3 regions of the Spirillospora sp. NPDC047279 genome follow, and region 2 is predicted to be linked to each of the others. Evidence: riboswitches for the same ligand, from Rfam matches in the RefSeq annotation. Region 2 holds a riboswitch; each other region holds the start of a gene.
What was found. A riboswitch is a leader RNA that binds a small molecule or an ion and turns the genes downstream of it on or off. The one in region 2 is predicted to bind cyclic di-AMP.
Positions count from the first base shown of each region.

Region 1: it holds a riboswitch for cyclic di-AMP, as region 2 does, so the genes downstream of both, ABZ810_RS05170 (NlpC/P60 family protein) here and ABZ810_RS15075 (CHAP domain-containing protein) in region 2, are expected to answer to the same signal.
Region 3: it holds a riboswitch for cyclic di-AMP, as region 2 does, so the genes downstream of both, ABZ810_RS29390 (CHAP domain-containing protein) here and ABZ810_RS15075 (CHAP domain-containing protein) in region 2, are expected to answer to the same signal.

Region 1 is NZ_JBEYUA010000002.1:198,409-205,452, forward strand. It holds gene ABZ810_RS05160 (RDD family protein) at 1-310, opposite strand, end outside; gene ABZ810_RS05165 (amino-acid N-acetyltransferase) at 314-832, opposite strand; cyclic di-AMP (ydaO/yuaA leader) riboswitch at 1,068-1,271, shown strand; gene ABZ810_RS05170 (NlpC/P60 family protein) at 1,371-2,267, shown strand; gene ABZ810_RS05175 (LuxR C-terminal-related transcriptional regulator) at 2,652-2,882, opposite strand; gene ABZ810_RS05180 (LacI family DNA-binding transcriptional regulator) at 3,393-4,403, shown strand; gene ABZ810_RS05185 (cytochrome P450) at 4,444-5,646, shown strand; gene lysX (bifunctional lysylphosphatidylglycerol synthetase/lysine--tRNA ligase LysX) at 5,684-7,044, opposite strand, start outside.
Region 2 is NZ_JBEYUA010000005.1:312,396-319,439, reverse strand. It holds gene ABZ810_RS15100 (helix-turn-helix domain-containing protein) at 1-399, shown strand, start outside; gene ABZ810_RS15095 (NADP-dependent oxidoreductase) at 441-1,445, shown strand; gene ABZ810_RS15090 (aldo/keto reductase) at 1,474-2,301, shown strand; gene ABZ810_RS15085 (CHAP domain-containing protein) at 2,380-2,712, opposite strand; gene ABZ810_RS15080 (helix-turn-helix transcriptional regulator) at 2,959-3,216, opposite strand; cyclic di-AMP (ydaO/yuaA leader) riboswitch at 3,451-3,586, shown strand; gene ABZ810_RS15075 (CHAP domain-containing protein) at 3,597-4,274, shown strand; gene ABZ810_RS15070 (glycoside hydrolase family 25 protein) at 4,274-4,954, shown strand; gene ABZ810_RS15065 (choline/carnitine O-acyltransferase) at 4,936-6,729, opposite strand; gene ABZ810_RS15060 (class I SAM-dependent methyltransferase) at 6,754-7,044, opposite strand, start outside.
Region 3 is NZ_JBEYUA010000012.1:175,754-182,797, reverse strand. It holds gene ABZ810_RS29415 (DEDD exonuclease domain-containing protein) at 1-386, opposite strand, end outside; gene ABZ810_RS29410 (NYN domain-containing protein) at 664-1,932, shown strand; gene ABZ810_RS29405 (hypothetical protein) at 2,339-2,530, shown strand; gene ABZ810_RS29400 (NlpC/P60 family protein) at 2,699-3,685, shown strand; cyclic di-AMP (ydaO/yuaA leader) riboswitch at 4,090-4,279, shown strand; gene ABZ810_RS29395 (C40 family peptidase) at 4,303-4,833, shown strand; cyclic di-AMP (ydaO/yuaA leader) riboswitch at 4,940-5,114, shown strand; gene ABZ810_RS29390 (CHAP domain-containing protein) at 5,125-5,913, shown strand; gene ABZ810_RS29385 (hypothetical protein) at 5,966-7,044, shown strand, end outside.

The DNA.
Region 1 (7,044 bases), on a different contig from region 2:
TGTCGAGCCCGATCACCCCGAGCGTGATCGGCAGGATGAGCGCGAAGCCGAAGACGGCCACCAGCGTGAAGTCGATGAGCCGGGCCCCGGCGCGCCGCGCGATCGGCGCCAGCGGGAGCTCGGCGGCGTCCGCCGTGTCGTCGTAATGCGGCTCGGACGGCTGCCACTGCTGCTGACCCTGCCACTGCTGCTGCCACTGCTGCTGCGGGGGCTGCCCGCCCTGCCACTGGGAAGGCGCCTGACCTCCCTGCCAGTGCTGCCCAGGGCCCGACTGCGGGTAGGGCCGCCCGCGGTGGGGGGGTTCACTCATCGGTCAGTCCTCCAGGCGAAGCAACATCCGGGTATTTCCCAACGTATTCGGCTTGACCCGGTCCAGGTCCAGAAACTCGGCCACACCGTCGTCATAAGAGCGCAGAAGTTCTTCGTACACCTCGGGCGAGACCGGCGTACCCAAGATCGGCTGGAACCCGTGCCGCGCGAAGAAGTCCACCTCGAAGGTAAGACAGAACACCCGTTCCACGCCCAGTTCCCGCGCGGTCTCCAGGAGCTTGGCGACGATGCGGTGACCGATCCCCCGCCCGCCGTGTCCCTTGTCGACCGCGACGGAACGGACCTCGGCCAGGTCGTCCCAGATCACGTGCAGGGCACCGCACCCGATGACGGCGTCGGCCTGGAGGTCCTCGGCGACCCAGAACTCCTGCACGTCCTCGTACAACTTCACGGTGGTCTTCTTGAGCAGGCGGCGCCCCGGCCCCGAGTACATGTCGACGAGGCGCCTGATGTGCCGGACGTCGGCGGTGCGGGCACGCCTGATCACTACTTCCACAAACAGGCGACATTATCGAACGTCCGGCCTTTACCTGTGGTGGACGTCCCCTTACCGTAGGTAGCTTCCCGGGGTGACTAGATAAAAGAGACCACACCCCCGCCCCGAAGGTGATGTAAGGCACATCCCCACCCCTGTGACATCAGGTGATCACTCTGTGGCGCCTGTGATTTCGCATGTTCTGGTTGGCATCGGGGTCCGACTCCGTTAGTGTCCTGCGCTGACATCGGCCACCGTCACGGCGGCCGAACCGCCGAGTCCACGGGCCGCAAGCCAGCGTCCCGAGGAGCCGGGGACCCACTTTCGGAGGGTTCCGGGGGATCACCCCGGTGCCCGTTACCGACTGGGGTGAATCCGCAGAGCGCGACCATCGCGCCGATCCGCGGAAGGGCTGCTCCGGCCCGAACCCGTCAGCTAACTCGGTAGGCGGACGAGGAGAGGAGAATTAGTGGAGCCATTGCGCCCTGCATCCTTTTCACGCTCGGTTCGCGGCAGGCGGGGTGCTCGATTCCGCGCCCTCGCCGTCACCGGGATGCTCGTCGGCGTGTCGCTGACGGCCCCGCCGGCGCACGCCGACCCCGAGCCGTCCACCAAGGAGCTGCGCTCGCAGGCCCACAAGCTCGCCGACCAGCTCGAGCAGCTGACCGAGCAGTACAACGGCCTCCGCGTGAAGCTCCAGCAGTCGCAGCGCGCCGCCAAGGTCGCCGCCGACAACGCCAAGCGCCAGGAGAAGGCGCTCGAGGGCGTGCGCGAGAAGGTCGGCAGCCTGGCCGCCACGAGCTACATGCAGGGCGGCGCCGACCCCACGGTCTCGTTCGTCGCCTCGCAGGACCCGCAGCGCCTCCTCGACCAGGCTGCCACCCTGCACTACTTCGCCACCCAGGACGGCACCCGCGTCCAGGGCCTCATGCAGGCGATGCAGGCCGCCCAGCGCGCCCGCAAGGCGGCGGAACAACGCGCCAAGCAGGTCTCCCAGCTCCGGACCCAGCTGGACTCCCAGCGCAAGAAGGTCACCGACCTCTACGAGAAGGTCCGCGGCCGCCTGGTCAAGCGCGACCCCACCGAGCTCGCCAAGCTCCCCGTCGTCGGCACCGGCAAGGGCGCCCAGGCCCTCCGCTACGCGATGGGCAAGCTCGGCCGTCCGTACGTCTGGGGCGCCGCGGGCCCGACCTCGTTCGACTGCTCGGGCCTCACCATGTGGGCCTACAAGCAGGTCGGCATCAGCCTCCCGCACTACACCGGCAGCCAGTGGAACGCGGGCACCCACATCTCCCGCGAGCAGCTCCAGCCGGGCGACCTCGTCTTCTTCTACGCCGACCTGCACCACATGGGCATGTACGTCGGCGACGGCAAGATGCTCCACGCCCCGCAGACCGGCGACGTCGTCAAGATCGTCCCGATGTCGGGCCGTCCCTACGCCGGCGCCGTCCGCGTCGCCTGACCGCTCCCAGGAACGCTCTCGACAACCCGCCACACGCCCGAGGAAAGCCGCCGCCATCCCCGCACATCTCCTGCGCCCTCAAAGCGCATCAGGGGCGCTGCCTGACGCACGCCGCCCCATGAACGAACGCGTCGGGGCCGAGCCCAGGTGGACTCGGCCCCGACGACATGAAGCCGCTAGAGACGTGATACCGATCAAGACACCTACATGTGGACGGGAGCGCGTAGGCGTTGGGGGGTCGGGGACGAGAAGGGTGCGGCGGCTTCCCCCGGGAGCGCCGCGCGGCGGGCGAGCCGGAGCTTCGTCCGCGGCGACGTCTGATGCAGGGACCTACCTGTCAGAACGTCGCCGCTGCGGGGATGGACGTAGCTCGTCTCGAACTGCTCAGATGAGTTGCCTTCGGGCCGCCCACACCACGGCCTCGATAGGGGTGTTGACCTCGAGCCGATCGCAGATCGTGCGCAGACGCCGCCTCAACGTCCGCGCGCTCAGCTCGAGTTTGCGTGCCGCCACATCGGCTGTGACACCGCTGGCGATCTGCGCGAGCAACCTGATCTCCTCCTCGCTCAGTCGCAGATCGTCGGTGCCACGACGTGCGAGTGTGGCCTGTTCCACTCCGTCCTCCCTCGTCCGTGGTGATGACCGCGGGGATGCAGCCGTCCGCTGCACAGGCACGGGTAGGCCTCTTACGCGTTGGGTTGCGTGGGTCCGGAGCCTCCGGACTTAGATCATCTGTTTCCTATCCATCTCGCATGCTTGGCCGGAGGTGGCCGATGGGTCGGTTGCGGGGCGTCGAGCGGGAACTCCGGGTGACGATTCACTCGTTGGCCAACCGAACGCGGGCACCCCGTCAGGGAGGTCTGGTTCCGGGACGGGCCATGATCGCCAGCCATCTCGAGCCCATCCCTTCTCGCCCGATTTCGTCGACCCCGTGCCAACGATGATCGTGAATCGTTTCAAGCTACGCTTCGGCTCGGAACGCTAGGCGGCCGGATCCGGCCCGTCAAGCGCCGATTGAGTACCTTGTGTGCTTGTATGGCCACCATGCGTGATGGTTTTCACGGGGGTCCGCAAGGGGGAGCTCAATAACCTGCGAAAACAGCCCCGGGGTCGACGAGGAGTGAGTTGCCGCCCACCAGCATTCGGGAAGTCGCGAGGCGTGCCGGAGTCTCAGTTGGGACCGTTTCGAATGTCCTAAACCGGCCAGACCTCGTGGCCGAAGCCACCCGTGACCGCGTTCGCGCGGCGATCGAGGAGCTCGGATTCGTCCGCAACGAGTCCGCCCGGCGGCTCCGGCAGGGGCCGGAAGAGCCGGTCCCGCGCCGTGCCCGCGCATTCGGAATCGTCGTCGAGGACCTCACCAATCCGTACGCGACCGACGTCGCCCGCGGCGCCGAGATGGCGCTCAACGAGGCCGGCCATGACGCTCTGTGGTTGACCAACGATCACTCGCGCGACAAGGAACGCCGCATCATCGAGTTGCTCGAGGAGCAGCGCGCCGCCGGCGTGCTGATCATCCCGGTCGGGCTCGGCCCGGACGAGATCGCCCGGATGCGCGCCGCGGGCATGACGGTCGTGCTGCTCGACCATGCGGCACCGGACGTCTGCTTCGCCCAGGTCGACCATGTGGCCGGCGGTGACATCGCCGCCGCGCACCTGCTCGGCCTCGGCCGCGAGCGGCTGGCGTTCGTGACCGGGCTCCCCGAGCCGACCCCGTGCGTCGAACGCCGCAACGGCGCCGCCCGCACGCTGGCCAAGGCCGGCGGTGGCGAGCTGATCACGCTCACCCAGGAGGCGCTCACCCCGACCGAGGGCCAGGCCGCGGTGCAGCGGCTCATGGACCTGCCGGAGATGCCGGACGGCGTTTTCTGCGCCAACGACCTGCTGGCCATCGGCCTGATCAACGAGCTGGTGCGGCTCGGCGTGCGGGTGCCCGACGACGTCGCCGTGATCGGCTACGACGACATCGAGCTGGCCAGCAGCGCCGCCGTTCCGCTGACCACGATCCGCCAGCCCCGCCAGGAGCTGGGGTTCGAGGCGGCCGAGCTGGCACTGGCCGAGGCCGCGGAGGGCGAACGGCACCGGCACCGCCAGGTGGTGCTCACCCCGGACGTGGTCATCCGCGATTCCGCCTGAGCCATTGACACGGCGTACAAGACCGGGATGACCTTGGCTCATGGACGCCCCGGCCATTCTCGGCTTCGATCCGTTCGATCCGGCGTTTCGGACCGACCCGTACGCGCACTACCGCCGGTTCGGGCCCCGGTTGCGGCGGACCGAAGTCGGGTTGTGGGTCACGACGTCGTACGAGATGTGCGCGCGGGTGTTGCGCGATCCCCGTTTCGGGCACCGCCCGGAGGGCGCCGGCGGGTTCTGGAGCGGCCAGAACCGGCGGCGCTCGTTCCTGACGCTCGACCCGCCCGACCACACCCGGCTGCGGCGGCTGGTGAGCAAAGCGTTCACCGCGCGCCTGGTCGAACGGCTGCGGCCGCGCGTCGAGGAGGTCGTGGGCACGTTGCTCGCCGACGTCCGGGGCGAGGTCGACGTGATCTCGGCCCTGGCCTATCCGCTGCCGGTGATCATGATCAGCGAGCTCCTCGGCGTTCCGGCGGGTGACCGGGCACGTTTCAAGACGTGGTCGGACGCGCTCGCCCGCGGTCTCGATCCGGACTTCCTGCTGTCGGAGGACGAGATCGCCCGGCGGGACGAGGCGCGCGCCGAGTTCGTCGCCTACTTCACCGACCTGGCGGAGATGCGCCGGAAGGAACCCCGCGACGACCTGCTCAGCGCGCTCGTCGCGGTGTCCGACGGCGACGGCGGCACCGACGGCGACCGGCTGACGGAGGAGGAGCTGCTGGCCACCTGCGTCCTGCTGCTGGTGGCGGGGCACGAGACCACGGTCAACCTGATCGGGAACGGCGCGCTGGCCCTGCTGCGCCACCCCGGCCAGCTCGCGTGGTTCCGCGAATATCCCGAGCAGGTGCCGGCGGCGGTCGAGGAACTGCTGCGCTACGACCCGCCCGTGCAGCTCACCCTGCGCGCGGCGCTCGAGGACGTCGAGCTGGACGGGGCGAAGCTGGAGCGGGGCGCGCTCGTCCTGCTGCTGACCGGGGCGGCCAACCGCGACCCCGCGGTGTTCGCCGAGCCCGACCGGCTCGACCTGAGCCGGTACGCCGCGGGCCCGGACGAGGCGTCCCGGCATCTGGCGTTCGGCCTGGGCATCCACTTCTGCCTGGGTGCCCCGCTCGCCCGGCTCGAAGGTCAGATCGCCCTCGGCAGGCTCTTCGAACGCGACGTCGAACCGATCGGCGGGGACCTCGGCTACCGCGACAACCTGGTGCTGCGCGGCCTGGACACCCTCCCCGTGCGGGTGTCCTGACCGCCGTTCAGCCTTGGCCGTTCTTCAGTCTTGCCCGCTATTCGGGCTTGACCAGCGGGAACAGGATCGTCTCGCGGATGTTCCTGCCGGTGAAGGCCATGATCATCCGGTCGATGCCGGCGCCCATTCCACCGGTCGGCGGCATCGCGTACTCCAGCGCCCGCAGGAAGTCCTCGTCCAGCTGCATGGCCTCCGGGTCACCGCCGGCCGCCAGCAGCGACTGCTCGGTGAGGCGGCGGCGCTGCTCGATCGGGTCGACCAGCTCGGAGTAGGCGGTGCCCAGCTCGGTGCCGAACCCGATCAGGTCCCACTTCTCGGTGAGCAGCGGCTCCTCGCGGTGCTGGCGGGTCAGCGGCGAGGTCTCGACCGGGTAGTCCATGACGAACGTGGGCTGGACGAGCGTGTGCTCGATCAGCTCCTCGAAGATCTCCTGGACGACCTTGCCCTGGCCCCACTTGGGGTCCCAGTGCACCTCACGGGCGTCGGCGTACTTGCGCACCTGCTCGATCGGCGTGTGCGGGGTGACCTCCTCGCCCAGCGCCTCGGAGACCGAGCCGTAGAGGGTGACGCGCGGCCACTCGGGCAGCCCGAGCTCGATCTCCTGCCCCTCGTGCACGACGACGGTGGTGCCCAGCGCGGCGACGACCGCGTCCTGGTACATGCGCTGCGTCAGGTCGGCCATGTCGTTGTAGTCGAGGTAGGTGCCGTACGCCTCGACCATCGTGAACTCGGGGTTGTGCGTCGAGTCGGCGCCCTCGTTGCGGAAGTTGCGGTTGATCTCGAAGACCTTGTCGATGCCGCCCACGACGAGCCTCTTGAGGTAGAGCTCGATCGCGATGCGCAGGTAGAGCTCCATGTCGTAGGCGTTGATGTGCGTCTTGAACGGACGCGCCGCGGCCCCGCCGTGGATCGGCTGCAACATCGGCGTCTCGACCTCGAGGTAGCCCTCGTGGTGCCAGAAGTCGCGGACGGCCCGCACGGTGGCGCTGCGGATGTGCGCCATCTTGCGCGCCTCGTCGTTGACGATGAGGTCGACGTACCGCTGCCGGACGCGGGCCTCGGGATCGGTCAGCCCGGCGTGCTTCTCGGGCAGCGGCCGCAGGCACTTCGAGGTGATCGCGTAGGAGTCGGCCATGACCGAGAGCTCGCCGCGCCGGGACGTGATGACCTCGCCCTCGACGCCCACGTGGTCGCCGAGGTCGACGTCGCGCTTCCAGGCGTCCAGCGCCTCCTGCCCGACCTTGGCCAGCGACAACATCACCTGGATGTCGCCGCTGCCGTCGCGGATGGTGGCGAAGCAGAGCTTGCCGGTGTTGCGCACCAGCATGACGCGACCGGTGACGCCGACCTTGTCGCCCGTCTCGGTGCCCGGCTCGAGCTCGGGGTATTTCTCCCGGA
Region 2 (7,044 bases):
GCCTTCCGCCGGCTCACCGAGCGCCTGCACGACGACGCGCTCGTCCGGGCCAGGGCGGCGGCGTCCGCCGGGGGGCCGCCCGCCGACCGGGTGCGCGGCGTGCTCGGCGCCAAGCTCGACCTCGTCGGGCAGCTCATGGGGGCGTCGCCGCACGGCGCGGAGCTGCTCGACGCCAAGGCCCGGCTGTTCGCCGACGTCTGTGCCGGGTTCGTGACCGAGCTGAAGGCCCTGCTGGCCGGGGTCTTCGCCGAGGCCGGCGTGGTCTCCACGGTCACCCCTGACCAGGCGGCCGACATCTGCATAGCTCTCGTGATGGGGCTGGAGGCGCGCCCCGACGGCGCCGTTCTCCTCCAGCCCGCCGCCGACGCGCTGATCAGCGGGCTGCTCGCGGCCCGCTGACCCGCCCGGCGCACGTTCACCTACTTCTTGGAGGTTCAGTCATGTCCGTCGCCAGCAGGGAGGTCCACCTCGTGGCCCGCCCGGTGGGGGAGCCGAAGCCCGAGGACTTCGCGATCCTCGACGCCACCGTGCCGGACCCGGGGCCCGGCCAGGTCCTGGTCCGCAACGACTGGATCTCGGTCGACCCGTACATGCGGGGACGCATGAACGACGTGAAGTCCTACGTCGCGCCGTTCGGGCTCGGCGAGGTCATGACCGGCGGCGCGGTCGGCACCGTGATCGAGTCGAACGCCGACGAGCTCCCCAAGGGCACCGCGGTGCGGCACTTCCTGGGCTGGCGCGAGCACGCCGTCCTCGACGCGTCCGCCGCCGAGGTCATCGACACCGACCTGGCCCCGGCCGAGGCCTACCTGGGCGTGCTCGGGCTGACCGGCCTGACCGCGTACGCCGGGCTCAAGCGGGTCGCCCCGGTCACCGAGGGCGAGACCGTCTTCGTGTCCGGCGCCGCGGGGGCCGTCGGCAGCGTGGCCGCCCAGGTGGCCAGGAGCCTGGGCGCCGCGAGGGTCGTCGGCTCCGCGGGAGGCCCCGAGAAGGCCCGGCGGATCGTCGAGGAGTTCGGCTACGACGCCGCGATCGACTACAAGGCCGGCGACCTGGCCGGTCAGCTCGCCGCGGCGGCGCCCGGCGGGATCGACGTCTACTTCGACAACGTCGGCGGCGACCACCTGCGGGCCGCCCTCGACTCGCTGCGCGTCCACGGCCGGGTCGCGATGTGCGGCGCCATCTCCCAGTACAACGCCACCGAGCCGGTGCCCGGGCCCGACAACCTGTTCCTCGCGGTCGGCAAGCGGCTGACCCTGCGCGGCTTCCTGGTCGGCGACCATCTCGACCTCGCGCCCGAGTACGCGCGGTTCGCCGCCGCCCTGCTGAGCGACGGCAGGCTGCGCAACGAGGCGACCGTCGTCGAGGGCATCGACAACGCCGTGGAGGCCTTCCTCGGCCTGCTGCGCGGCGCCAACACCGGCAAGATGCTCGTCCGTCTCTGAGCACGTCCGTCTCCGAGGAGAAACGATCATGCAGAACGTCACCCTGAACAACGGCGTCGTCATGCCGCAGCTCGGCTTCGGCGTCTGGCAGGTACCCGACGACGAGGCGCAGACCGCGGTGACCACCGCGCTCCAGGCCGGATACCGGAGCATCGACACCGCGCGGATCTACGACAACGAGGCGGGCGTCGGCCGCGCGATCGCCGCGGCCGGGCTGCCGCGCGAGGAGCTCTTCGTCACCACCAAGCTCTGGAACAGCGACCAGGGCCACGACGCCACGCTCCGCGCGTTCGACGCCGGGCTCGACCGGCTCGGCCTCGACCACGTCGACCTCTACCTCATGCACTGGCCGATGCCGGGCGTGGGCAAGTACGTGGAGACCTGGCAGGCCATGGAGAAGATCTACGCCGACGGCCGGGCCAGGGCGATCGGCGTCTCCAACTTCACCGTCGAGACGCTGACCCGCCTGATCGGCGAGACCGGCGTCGTGCCCGCGGTCAACCAGATCGAGCTGCACCCCTACCTGGCGCAGAACGGCCTGCGCGCGTTCCACGACGAGCACGGCATCGCCACCGAGGACTGGAGCCCGCTCGGCCAGGGCAAGGGCCTGCTCGACGACCCGGCGCTGAAGCCGATCGCCGGCAAGCACGGCAGGACCGCCGCCCAGGTCGTGCTGCGCTGGCACCTCCAGCTCGGCAACATCGTGATCCCCAAGTCGGTGACCCCGTCCCGCATCGAGGAGAACATCGACGTGTTCGGCTTCGAGCTGGACGCCGCCGACATGCGGGCGATCGGCGAGCTCGACAACGGCACGCGGTTCGGCCCCGACCCCGAGACGTTCGCCGCGGGGGCCTGAAGACCCCGGCAGAGCCCGCACGCAAAGGGACGAGGCCGCCCTTCCCGCATCACGGGAGGGCGGCCTCGCCGTTCCCGGTCAGAAGTGGATGTAGTTCTCGACGCTGCCCTTGGTGACGGTGCGGGTGCCGTACACGTGCGTGCCGCCCTTGTCGTACTCCTCCAGCGGCACGGTGCCGTCACTGTTGACCCGCGCCACGTACGCCACGTGACCGTACGTGCCGGCGTTCCACTGCGCGACCGCGCCCACCTTGGGCGTCGCGTCGACCCGCACCCCGGCGGACCGCGCCGCGTTGTCCCAGTTGTTGGCGTTGCCCCAGTGCACGCCGCGGTAGGAGTTGGTGAAGTCCACGCCGAGCCGCCGGCGCACCCGCCAGGCCGCCCACGACACGCATCCGCGCTTGTAGAACAACCACGGGTCGGCCTGGTTCCACGAGTCGCTCTTGTACGGGTAGTCGTTGGTGGACCGTCGTGACGCACGGCGGCGCCACCGTGCCGTCCGAGCCGGTGTAGACGTAGGCGTCCGAGACGTATCCGGCCGGGCCGGTGGCCGCCAGCGCCGCCGGGGAGGTCAGGGTCAGCACGGTGACCCGCCGGGCTGCGGCCAGTGGGTCGCCGGGGACGACGTCGTCGATCGGAAAACGACCGTGAACCGACCCTAATGTGGACGCCTCTCGCGTTCTCCTCGATCATTCGGCGTGCGGGGCTCGAACGTGAGGATCAGGCGCAGGCCGAGGACCTCGCCGATGCGCTCCAGGGCCGGGATCGGCGGCAGCGGTCCCGCCGCCTCGAAACGCGAGATCGCGGGCTGGCTCAGGCCGGTCAGCTCCGCGAGGCGGCCCTGGGTGAGCCCCAGCGCCTTCCTGCGGCGACGGGCGACCTCACCGAGACCGCTGCCGAGGTCCGTGTGCTGCATGGTGGTCACCTCCTTACGCCCCACGCTCGCCGCCCGCGTCCGCGCCCGGATCGCGTGATCGCCGCATCCCCGGGTCAACCGATCGGTTGATGCTGGCGGTGCGCCGAATAAGGCCAGGCGCCGACGCCATCGAAGGAATGGCCTCATCGGCCGTTCGCTTACGCATAATTTATTTGCTTTACCCGTTTGATAACTGCTCTTTAACCTGATTAATGTGCGCTTCATCGGCCGATCGCCGGCCGACCGCCGAGTCTCGCAACGAGAGCCGGGGAACCACGTTTCTGGGGTGAATCCGCTGTTCGCAGCGGTAGGACCTGCCTCCTTGGCCCGAACCCGTCAGCTAACCCGGTAGGCGGCACAAGGAGAGGTGCATTCCCCTCATGGATCCTGGCATCCAACAGATGATCAAGGTGCTCGAAGCCGAGCTCGGATATACCGAATCAGGCAACGGGTACTCGAAGTTCGGCGACTGGTACGAGAAGAACGTCGACGATTCCTACTCCTTCTCGAACGCCGCCTGGTGCGACATGTTCCTCGCCTGGGGCGCGACCCAGGCGGGAGTCCAGGCCAAGACCGGCACGTTCGCCTACACCCCCTCGCACGCCGCCTGGTTCAAGAATCAGGGCGCCTGGGGCGACAAGCCCCAGCCCGGCGCCTTCGTCTTCTACGACTGGTCGGGCGGCGGCTCGATCGGCGGCATCGACCACATCGGGATCGTGACCGAGGTCGAGGGCGGGAAGATCCACACGATCGAGGGCAACGTCGACGGCGTCCACGCCAAGCGCAAGGTCCGCGACCAGGACCAGGTCGTCGGCTACGGCTACCCGGAGAAGGTCGTGCCGAAGCCGGAGCAGCCCGCTCAGCAGCAGGCCGCGGCCACCACGTCCACCACCGCGCTCACCGGGACGGCGAAGCCGCCGCCCCTCGACGGGGCTCAGGTGGAGCTCTCCGGGGCGTTCACCTCGGTGCTGCTCCCCGTCATCGCCCTGCTCACGCGCGTGAAGCGCCGCGACGCCGCCGCCCGCGCGGCGTCCATCCGCACGGAAGGGATCTCCTGATGCGCCTCTCCCGCCTGATCACGCCGGCGCTGGCCGGTGCCGCGATCGTCGCCGCGCTGGCCGGGCCGGCCGCCGCGGCGGCACCCGGTTCGGACCTGCCGCACGGCATCGACGTCTCCAACCACGACCGCGGCGTCGACTGGGGCGACGACGGCCTCGACTTCGGCATCGCCAAGGCCACCGAAGGGGTGCACTTCAAGGACGGCACGTTCGCCGGCCAGTGGAAGGAGATGCGCGACAACGGCGTCGCCCGGGGCGCGTACCACTTCGGGCACCCGAAGAACGACCCGGTGAAGGAGGCCGAATACTTCCTGACGGCCGTGCGCGCCCAGGGCCTCCAGCCCGGCGACATCCTCGCGCTGGACCTGGAGGTGACCGACGGCAGGTCGTCCGGCGACGTCAACGCGTGGGCCAAGCGGTGGCTGGAGCACGTGACCCGGCAGACGGGCGTCAAGCCGTTCCTGTACACCTCCTGGTCGTTCGCCCAGGAGAACGGCGCGGGCCTCGGTGACTACCCGCTGTGGGTCGCGCACTACGGCAGGGAGCCCGGCGAGGTGAAGGCGCCGCGTCCGTGGAAGGACTGGACGATCCACCAGTACGAGGCGACCGACCACGACCACAACGTCTCCCGGATCTCGCCCGACGAGCTCCGGAAGCTGGGTCAGGTCAGGAGTTCCTGAAGCTCCGCCACCGCCTCCCTGAGCCGGTCGGCGAACGTGTGCATCGCGTCGGCGACCGGCGCCGGGGTGCTCAGGTAGAGGTTGAAGCGGTCGGGCAGCAGCACGTAGCCGACTCCGATGCACTGCGCGCTGGTCGACCCGAAACCGAAGTAGCGGATGTGGGTGGACGGTGCGGAGCTGGTGCTCAGGTAGTCGTCCCGCATCGTGGTCCAGCCGGGTGAGTCGAAGAGCGTCAGATGCTCGGTGACGCCCAGCTCCGCACCGCGGCGCTTCTGGATCAGCTGGAGCTCCCAGAGGTGCTGCTCGGGCACCTGGCCCGCCTGCGCCGCCTTCGCGCGCTCGACGTGCTTGGCCGCGGCGGCGCGGAAGGCGGCGCGGCGGGTCTCGGTGCCGGCGTCCGGGTCGTCCATCACCTCGGTGAACCGGACGGACTCGGGCGTCACGACGCGCATCGCCTCGGTGCGCCCGCGCCGGAAGTGGCGGGTGGCGATGGATTCGTACGTGGCGCCGACGAATCCCTTGGTGCGTTTGTGGGCGAGCTGGTAGGCCATCTGCACGAACGCGTCCGGCGAGACGCGCAGCTCCTTGGCGCGGCTCGACCCGAAGTCGTCGAAGCCCACCGTCGTGGTGGCGTTGGCGGCGGCGTACTCGGCGAACGCCTCGCCCGCCGCCCGCACGTCGGCGCGCAGCGCGCGGTCGAGGACGAACTCGATCGGCGCCGTGGCGGGCGTGCCCTGGGAGAACGCCCGCGCCTCCCGCTCGTGCTCCTCGGCGGGCGTGCCGAGCATGTCGTCGACGAAGCCGAGGATCGTGGTGCCGTCCAGGCCGCAGTGCTCGACGTTGATCCCGGCCGTGCCGTCGGCGAAGACGATCAGCGACACCGCCTTGTCGAACCACCGGTTGCCGCTGTCGCCGTGCAGTAGCTGGTCGCAGGCCTGGAGGGTGTCACGGGGCGCGAAGTCCTCCAGGCACACGCAGAAGAGCGCGGTCTCGACCTCGTCCAGCCGGGCGGCGTTGTGCGGGTCGGCGGCCAGCAGCGCCTCCCGGCTCGCCGCCCACTCGGCCCGCGCCTTGGTGGTGAGGTGGCCGGCCGGGTGCTCCGCGCGGGCGTCGTCCTTCATCACCGTGCGCAGCCCGGCCGCCAGCTCGTCGAGGGTGTGGGGGCGCCGGTCCGGGCCGAGCACGTCCATCCGGACCATGTTGCCGCGATAGAACACGACGATGTGGCGCGCCGGGGACGGGCCGGGCGCCTCGTCGGAGTAGGGGGCGCGGACGGTGTCCTGCACGGCCCCGGGCCGGCGCGTGGTGGAGAAGAGGTACTTGTTCTGCTCCATCGTGAGCGCCTGGCCGCGCTGGACGATCGGCGGGACGCGCTCGTCGTCGAGGCGCGCCTTGAAGCCGAGCGCGGCCATGATCAGCCCGGCGGCCCGTTCGACCTGGGCCTGCCCGGTGTCGTGGAACAGGAAGAAGAAGTTGGCGTTCAGCGCGATGCGGTCGCGCCGGCCGAGGTAGCGGTAGGGCCAGAACGTGTCGAGCCAGCTGTGCACGCCGGGGCTGCGGTCGTACTCCTCGAGCGCGGCGTGCAGCGCCCGGCCGGGCCCGTCCGGGCGGAGGAACGCGGCGAGCGCGGCCTCGGTCTCCGCCAGTTCCTCCGGCGTGAGCAGCGGTGCGCACCACTCGATGAACCGCGCGCCGCTGTCGTCCAGCGAGGGCAGCGGCACCCGGGGCAGATGGTCTTCGTTCTCGAACGTGCGGGGCGAGTGGTCGCTGGTCAACTCTGGTCCTCGTTCTGGAAAGGGTCAGGGGAGGTCGCGGCCGTGCGGCCGCGAGGTGAAGAGCTCTGCGTAGAACCAGCCGTCGGTCTCCAGGCCGCCAGGATCCACCCCGACGTCGGAGAGCCGGTCGAGGACGAGCGTCTGCTCCTCGGACGTGGCGAAGCGCCGCTGCCGGAACACGCCCTCGTGGCGGACGGTCTCGTAGCCGGCCGCGGCCAGGCACTCGGTGACGGGATCGAAGGGGAACATCCGCAGCACGAAGTGTGCCATCCAGGGGAGACGGTCGCCATGAGCGGCGACGACGCGGGAGATGGT
Region 3 (7,044 bases), on a different contig from region 2:
CCGATGTCGAACGAGGCGTTGTGGGCGACCAGCACGCAGCCGCGGGCGAACTCCAGGAACGCCGGGAGCACCCGCTCGATCCGGGGCGCGGCGTAGACCATCTGCTGGGTGATGCCGGTGAGCGCGGTGATGAACGGCGGGATCTCGCCGCCCGGGTCGACCAGGGTGCCGAAGTCGCCCAGCTCCACTCCCCCGCGTACCTTGACCGCACCGATCTCGGTGATCGCCGACTCGGACGGGGAGCCCCCGGTCGTCTCGAGGTCGACGACCACGAACGTGACGTCGGCGAGGGGGGTGCCGAGATCGTCCAGGGTGCCCTGGACGCCCTCGGCGCCCGGGCCTCCTGCGGATCGGTCGCGGCTGGCGGGGCGGGCCGGGTGGGTCATGACCGCGACCGTAGAGGTGGCCACTGACAGTTCACGGAGCGCTAGGGTTGAATCACGGGCCGGGGGCGACCCGTACCGGCGCCGAGCAGGCCGCCGGTTTCCGCGTACTCGTGCCGTTTTTCCGTGTGTTCGTGCTGGTTAAGGCGCCCGGCGCGCGGAAATACTCAGCGCACGGCGGTGCACCAGGCCTGGGAGGAGCAGGATCATCGACAGCGGCCCCGGAGCGGACGGCGAGGAACGCCTGCCCGGCTCCCTGCCCGAGGCGGTGCGCCAAGGCGTGGTGGAGGTCGCCGCCGATCTGATCGGGTCCCTGCCCGCCACCGAGGTCCCGCTGCCCCTGCGCCGCTTCGCCCAGTTCGAGCGCCGCAAGCGCGCCAAGCTCGCCGGGCAGCACATCGCCGCCCTGCTGGAGAAGGACTCCGGGTTCCGCGGCCGGGTCGCCGAGCATCTGCGCGAGTCCGAGCCCGAGCTGGCCGGCGTGGTCGAGGACGGCCAGGTGCCGCCCGCCGCCGATCCGGTCCGGGTCGCCGTCGTCGGCTACCTGCTGCGCCCGGCCGGCTGGACGGCCCTGGTCGCCGCCGCCCGCGCCGAGCTGGAACGCTCCGCGAGCATCTCCGAGAGCGAGGCGGCCGAACGCAAGATCGCCGCGCTGCGGGACGAGCTGTCGGCCGCCCGCTCCGCCCGTTCGGCCGAGCTCGACAAGCTCCGCGGCGAGCTGCGCGACAGCAAGGCCGAGGTCGCCGAGCTGCGCCGCAAGCTGCACGAGGCGCGGTCCAGGGCCAAGGCCGCCGAAGACCGCGCCGGCGCCGTGGAGGCCCGCACCGAGCGCGAGCTGGCGACGGCGCGCGACACCACCGCCGCCGCCGAGAAGGAGGTGCGCAAGCTGCGCGCCCGCACCGCCCAGGCCGAGGCCACCGCCGAGCATGCCCGCCGGGCCGCCCGCGAGGGCCGCAACGTCGAGGACATCCGCCTGCGGATGTTGCTCGACACGCTGGTGGACGCCGCGCAGGGCGTCCGGCGCGAGCTGGCCCTCCCCACCACGATCGACCGGCCCGCGGACGCGGTCGCCGGGGCCGAGCCCGACAAGCTGGCGCACCGCAACCTGCCCGGCCGCGCCCTCTCCGACGACGACCCCCAGCTGCTCGACCGCCTGCTCACGCTGCCGCAGGTGCACCTGATCATCGACGGCTACAACGTCACCAAGACCGGCTACGGCGAGCTGCCGCTGGCCGACCAGCGCAGCCGGCTGCTGTCCGGGCTCGGCGGCCTGGCCGCGCAGACCCGCGCCGAGGTCACCTGCGTGTTCGACGGGGCCGACCTGGACGCCCCGGTCCTGATCGCCGCGCCGCGCGGCGTCCGGGTGATGTTCAGCCAGCCGGGCCAGACCGCCGACGAGCTGATCGGCGAGCTGGTCCGCGTCGAGCCCACCGGCCGGGCCGTGGTGGTCGTCTCCTCCGACCGCGAGGTCGCCGACGCCGCCCGCCGCTCCGGCGCCCGCCCCGCGGTGTCCGCCCTCCTCCTCCGCCGCCTCTCCCGCTCCTCCTGACCCCGCTCCCGCCGCCTTCCTGGCTCCGCCCTCCTCGCGCTCCCTTCCTCGCGCCGCCCTCCTGGCGCCGCCTTCCTCACGCCGCCCTCCTCACGCCGCCCTCCTCGCGCCGCCCTCCTGGCGCCGCCCTCCTCACGCCGCCCTCCTCGCCCTGGTCTGCTCGCCCTGGTCTGCTCGCGCTGGCCTGCTCGCCCTGGTCTGCTCGCCCTGGTCTGCTCGCGCTGGTCTTGACCGTCTTGCGCGGCTGCCCGAGTTCGCCCGCCGCCGGCGCTGACCATGCGGTTTCTGGGCTCTGACCAGGGAGCACGTCGTTCTGTCACACCTGGGTCGTACTGTCCGTCACGAAGGCAGCACGACCCGATGTGCACGACCCGATGTGTCAGACCCCGAGTGTGAGGAGGACGGCATGCTGATCGAGTGCGAGGGGTGCCAGGTGCGCGGCACCGGATGCGGCGACTGTGTGGTGACCACCCTGCTGGCGGCGCCGACGGAGGGTGTGGTCGATCTCGACGTGGGCGAACGGCGGGCCCTGCAGGTGCTGGCCGATCTCGACATGGTCCCGCCGCTGCGGCTGACCCCGGGCGAGCGCGCATCGTGACCGGCGAGCGCACACCGTGAGTTCGGGACGCGGATCGTGATCTGATCGTCACGGAATGGGGTAAAAGCTGGGCGAGCTTGATGAATACTGACGATTCGGTTGTGACTGGTGTGCCCCCTCGCTAATGTCAGCCGCTGATATAGGCGGACGAGAGGGGCATATCCGACCGTGGCCAGTGATCGCAGCTCCCGGCGGCTGATGGCGACAGCCTGCCTCGCCGCGACGACCACCATGGTGTTGCCCATGGCGTCGGCGCACGCTGAGCCCAAGCCCACCGCGGCCCAGGTCCAGAAGAAGCTCAACAAGCTCAACGAGCAGGTTGAGGATCTGGTCGAGAAGTACAACCAGGTCGGCGAGGATCTCAAGATCGCCAAGAAGAAGCTCCAGGCCAAGCAGCGTGCCGCCAAGGACGAGGAACTCGCGTTCGAGACCCTCCGCGGCAAGATCGCTCAGATGGCCGCCACCGCCTACAAGAACGGCGAGACCGGCGACGTCGCGGGCTTCATCGGCAGCGATGACCCGCAGGCCGTTCTCGACCAGTCGGCGGTCTTCACGCACCTGTCCCGCAACCGCAACTCCGAGGTGACCCAGTTCCTGACCGCCGCACAGCGGGTGCAGCGGGAGAAGGCCCAGGCCCAGCGCGCCTACGACGACGCCGCGGGCAAGGCCAAGGAGCTCAAGGACCAGAAGGCCAAGGTCGAGAAGTCGATCGCGGCCCAAAAGCGGGCGCTCGCCAAGTTCGGCATCAAGACCCAGAAGTCCGGCGGCGGCGCCATCGGCGGCACCTACAACGGCCCCGCCAGCGGCTCGGCCCGCACGGCGCTCGACTTCGCCTACAGCAAGCTCGGCACGCCGTACCAGTACGGCGGCACCGGCCCCCGCTACGACTGCTCCGGCCTGACCATGCGGGCCTGGGAGGCCGCCGGGGTCAGCATCACCCGGACGACCAACTCGCAGTGGGCCGCCACCAAGCGCGTCGCCAAGAGCGACCTGCAGCCCGGCGACCTGGTCTTCTTCCGCAGCCTGGGCCACGTCGGCCTGTACGTGGGCAACGGCCAGATGATCCACTCGCCGAGCACCGGCAAGAGCGTCCAGGTCGTCAGCATCACCTCCGGCTACTACCTGTCGAACTACTACGGCGCCGGACGGCCGTGACGCTCGACACTTCGCGCCCCTAGCCCGGGCGCACCAGAGAACGGACCAGGTCTGACCTGGTCCGTTCTTTACTTTGCGACCGATTTGCTTTCGGTTGACCCTTTGATACTTTGTGGCGACCCGCGGCGCTCACCAGGCGTCGCGTCCCCCCGCTCGACACCGTCCAGGTGCCGAGGCCGGTGCGACGCCCTCCACGCGCCGCACCCGACCGGCCGGCTCAGCCGTACCGTGCGCACGCTCAGGCGTGCATGGCGCCGAACGAGCGCGTCACGACGGCTTTCCATCGAGTCCGGGCCGACGGCGGTTCCCCTGTCTTGGGGCCGCCCCATCACACAACATCAGCGCCGCGCTTTCGCACGCGGGACACAGGGTCCCGCGCACGGGCCCCATCGCGCCCCAGGATCGCCGCGGCAGCGCCGAGTCCGCCATCGCGCGGAGCCGGGGACCCACTCTCGCGGCCCGTCCCTCTTCGACGGGCCCCGAACGGGGTGAATCGGCGCGCCCTCCTTCGATCCCCTCGAACCGGGCGCACCGTAGGGCAACTTCCACGCCCGAACCCGTCAGCTAACCCGGTAGGCGTCTGGAAGAAGGAGACTCCCCTGTCCAGCAACGCTGTCATGTCCCGTCGCGTCCGCTTCGGCGGTCTCGTGGTCGCCACCGCGGTGGCCACCCCCCTTCTCGCGACGGGACCCGCCCCCTCCGCCGAGGCGGCCACCAAGGCCGTTCCGGTGGCCAAGGTCGTCAAGCAGGCCAAGCACAAGACCTGGGCCGAGCGCCAGAAGCTCGCCCAGAAGGCCCTGAAGTACGCGTTCAAGAAGAAGGGCAAGCCGTACCGCTACGGCGCGGCCGGTCCTCACGCCTTCGACTGCTCCGGTCTCGTGCAGTGGTCGTACCGCAAGGCCGGGGTCAAGCTGCCCCGCGTCACCACCGCCCAGTACCGCGCGGTCAAGAACAAGGTGTCCTGGAAGAAGCTCGCCCCCGGCGATCTGGTCTTCTTCAACGGCAAGGGCCACGTGGGCATCGTGTCCAAGCGCAAGGGCAACAAGATCTGGATGATCCACGCCCCCAACAGCCGCAGCCACGTGAAGGTCGTCAAGCTCGACAGCTACCGCAAGAAGACCTTCTCCGGCGCGGTCCGTCCCTACTGAGCCACGTCTTCTACCGAGCCACATCCCTCCCTCACCGGGCGCGGCCGTTCCCTCCCCCCGTGAACGGCCGCGCCCGATCCCCTCAGAAATCTTGAACGGCCGTTTCGGACGGCCACCGCCGAGTCCGCGCACGCGCGGAGCCGGGGACCCACCATGCCTCCGCCCCGACCAGGGGCCCGGCTGAGCAGTCCCTTGGGGTGAATCGGCCTGCGCGCAGGCCGTAGGGCAGCTTCCACGCCCGAACCCGTCAGCTAACCCGGTAGGCGGCATGGAAGCCAAGGAGATCCCCTCGTGCCAGGCAAGCACCGCAAGCCCAGCCCACTCAAGATCACCCTGCGTACCACCGGCGGCCTCGTCGCGGGCGCCGCCGTCATCGGGACGGCGACCGTCACCGCGCAGGCCGCGGTCGGCGCCGCGCCCGCCGGGTCGGCCGCCGCCAAAGCCCCGGCCGCCGCCGCGGCCGTCCAGCCGGGCGCCCCCAAGAAGAAGTCCCACGACGTACCCGAGAAGCTCTCCGGCGACGCGGGCCGGGCGAGCACCGCGCCGTCCGCCGCCGGAGCGTCCAAGGCGCCGGTGAAGACCGAGCCGAAGAAGCCGACCGCCGACGACGCGATCAAGCTCGCCAAGTCCCAGGTGGGCATCTCCGAGGACGAGAACGGCGAGACCAAGTTCAACGAGTGGTACATGGGCACCGACCGCGCCAAGGAGACGCTCGAACGCGACGGCGGCGACCTGGAGGGCTACAGCGACGCCCAGTGGTGCGACATGTTCGTGTCCTGGATCGGCGAGGAGCTCGGGTTCGGCCACGGCATGGGCAGCGACGCCTGGACGGTCGAGCACGCCAAGTGGTTCGAGGAGCAGGACCGCTGGGGCACCGAGCCCAGGCCCGGGGCCATCGTCTTCTTCGACTGGGGCGGTTCCAAGGACATCGACGACATCGTGCACGTCGGCATGGTGGTCAAGGACAACGGCGACGGCACCGTGCAGACCGTCGAGGGCAACACCTCGAACGCCGTCAAGATCCGCGAACGGCCGGCCGGCCAGATCGTCGGCTACGGCTACCCCGACTACGCGAAGTGACCCCGGCGTGACCTGGGCGCGGGCATCCCGGCCCGGTCAATAGGATCGCCGCATGGAACAGGAGCGGCCCGTCGAGAGGCCGGACGAGAGACCCGATGAGCCCGGTGGCGTGTCACGCCGCCGGGCCGTCGCGTTGATCGGCCTCGGCACCGCCGCCTGCGTCGCCGCCGCCGGTGCCGCCCTGGCCGGCGCGGGCGGTGACGACCCGCCTCCGGCGACCGCCGCGGCCGCCACGCCGTCGGAGCCGCCGGACGCCGGCGCGGTCGAGGCCGTCCTGGCCAACCGCGCGGCGGCCGTGCGGGAGCATGATCGGGTCCGGTTCCTCGCCACGGTCGCCTCGGCGCCCGCCGCGTACCAGGAGGCCCAGGCGGCGGTCTACGACAACCTGGCCAGGCTGCCGCTCGGCTCGTGGCGCGAACGCTTCGAGGCGATCGAGCCCGCGACCGCGTCCGGCGCCCCCGCGGTCCGGGTGAGCCTGCGGTACCGGCTGCACGGGTTCGACCGCGGCGAGGTCGCGCGCACCCGCTACCTCACGTTCGCGCGACGGTCCGGCACCTGGGTGATCGTCGGCGACGCCGCCGCCCGCGGCCTGCGCGACGACGTGGAGATGTGGGACGGCGGGCCGCTGACCGTCCGGCGCGGGCGCGGCGGCCTGGTCATCGGCGACGCCCGCGGTCTCGACGAGATCGCGCGGCGGCTGGACGCGGCCGTGCCGGTCGTCACCGGCGTGGTCGGCACCGGCTGGGCCCGGCGCGCGGTCGTGCTCGTCCCCTCCGACCCGGCCCAGGCGTCGGCGCTGGCCGGCGACGACCGGGAGCTCAAGGAGATCGCCGCCCTGGCCGCGGTGGCCCCCGCGGCCGGCGGCGGCCGTGGCGAGGACCGCGTGATCGTCTCGCCCGGCACGTTCGGGCGGCTGAACGACCTCGGCAAGAGCGTCGTGCTCACCCACGAGGTGACCCATGTCGCCACCGGCGGAGCCCAGGACGGCCGGACGCCCGTCTGGCTCATCGAGGGCTTCGCCGACTACGTCGGCTACCGCAAGGCCAAGGTGAGCGTACGGTCGGCCGCCCGCGAGCTGCGCCGCGAGGTCACCGGCGGCCGGACGCCCGCCCGCCTGCCCGCCGCGGACGC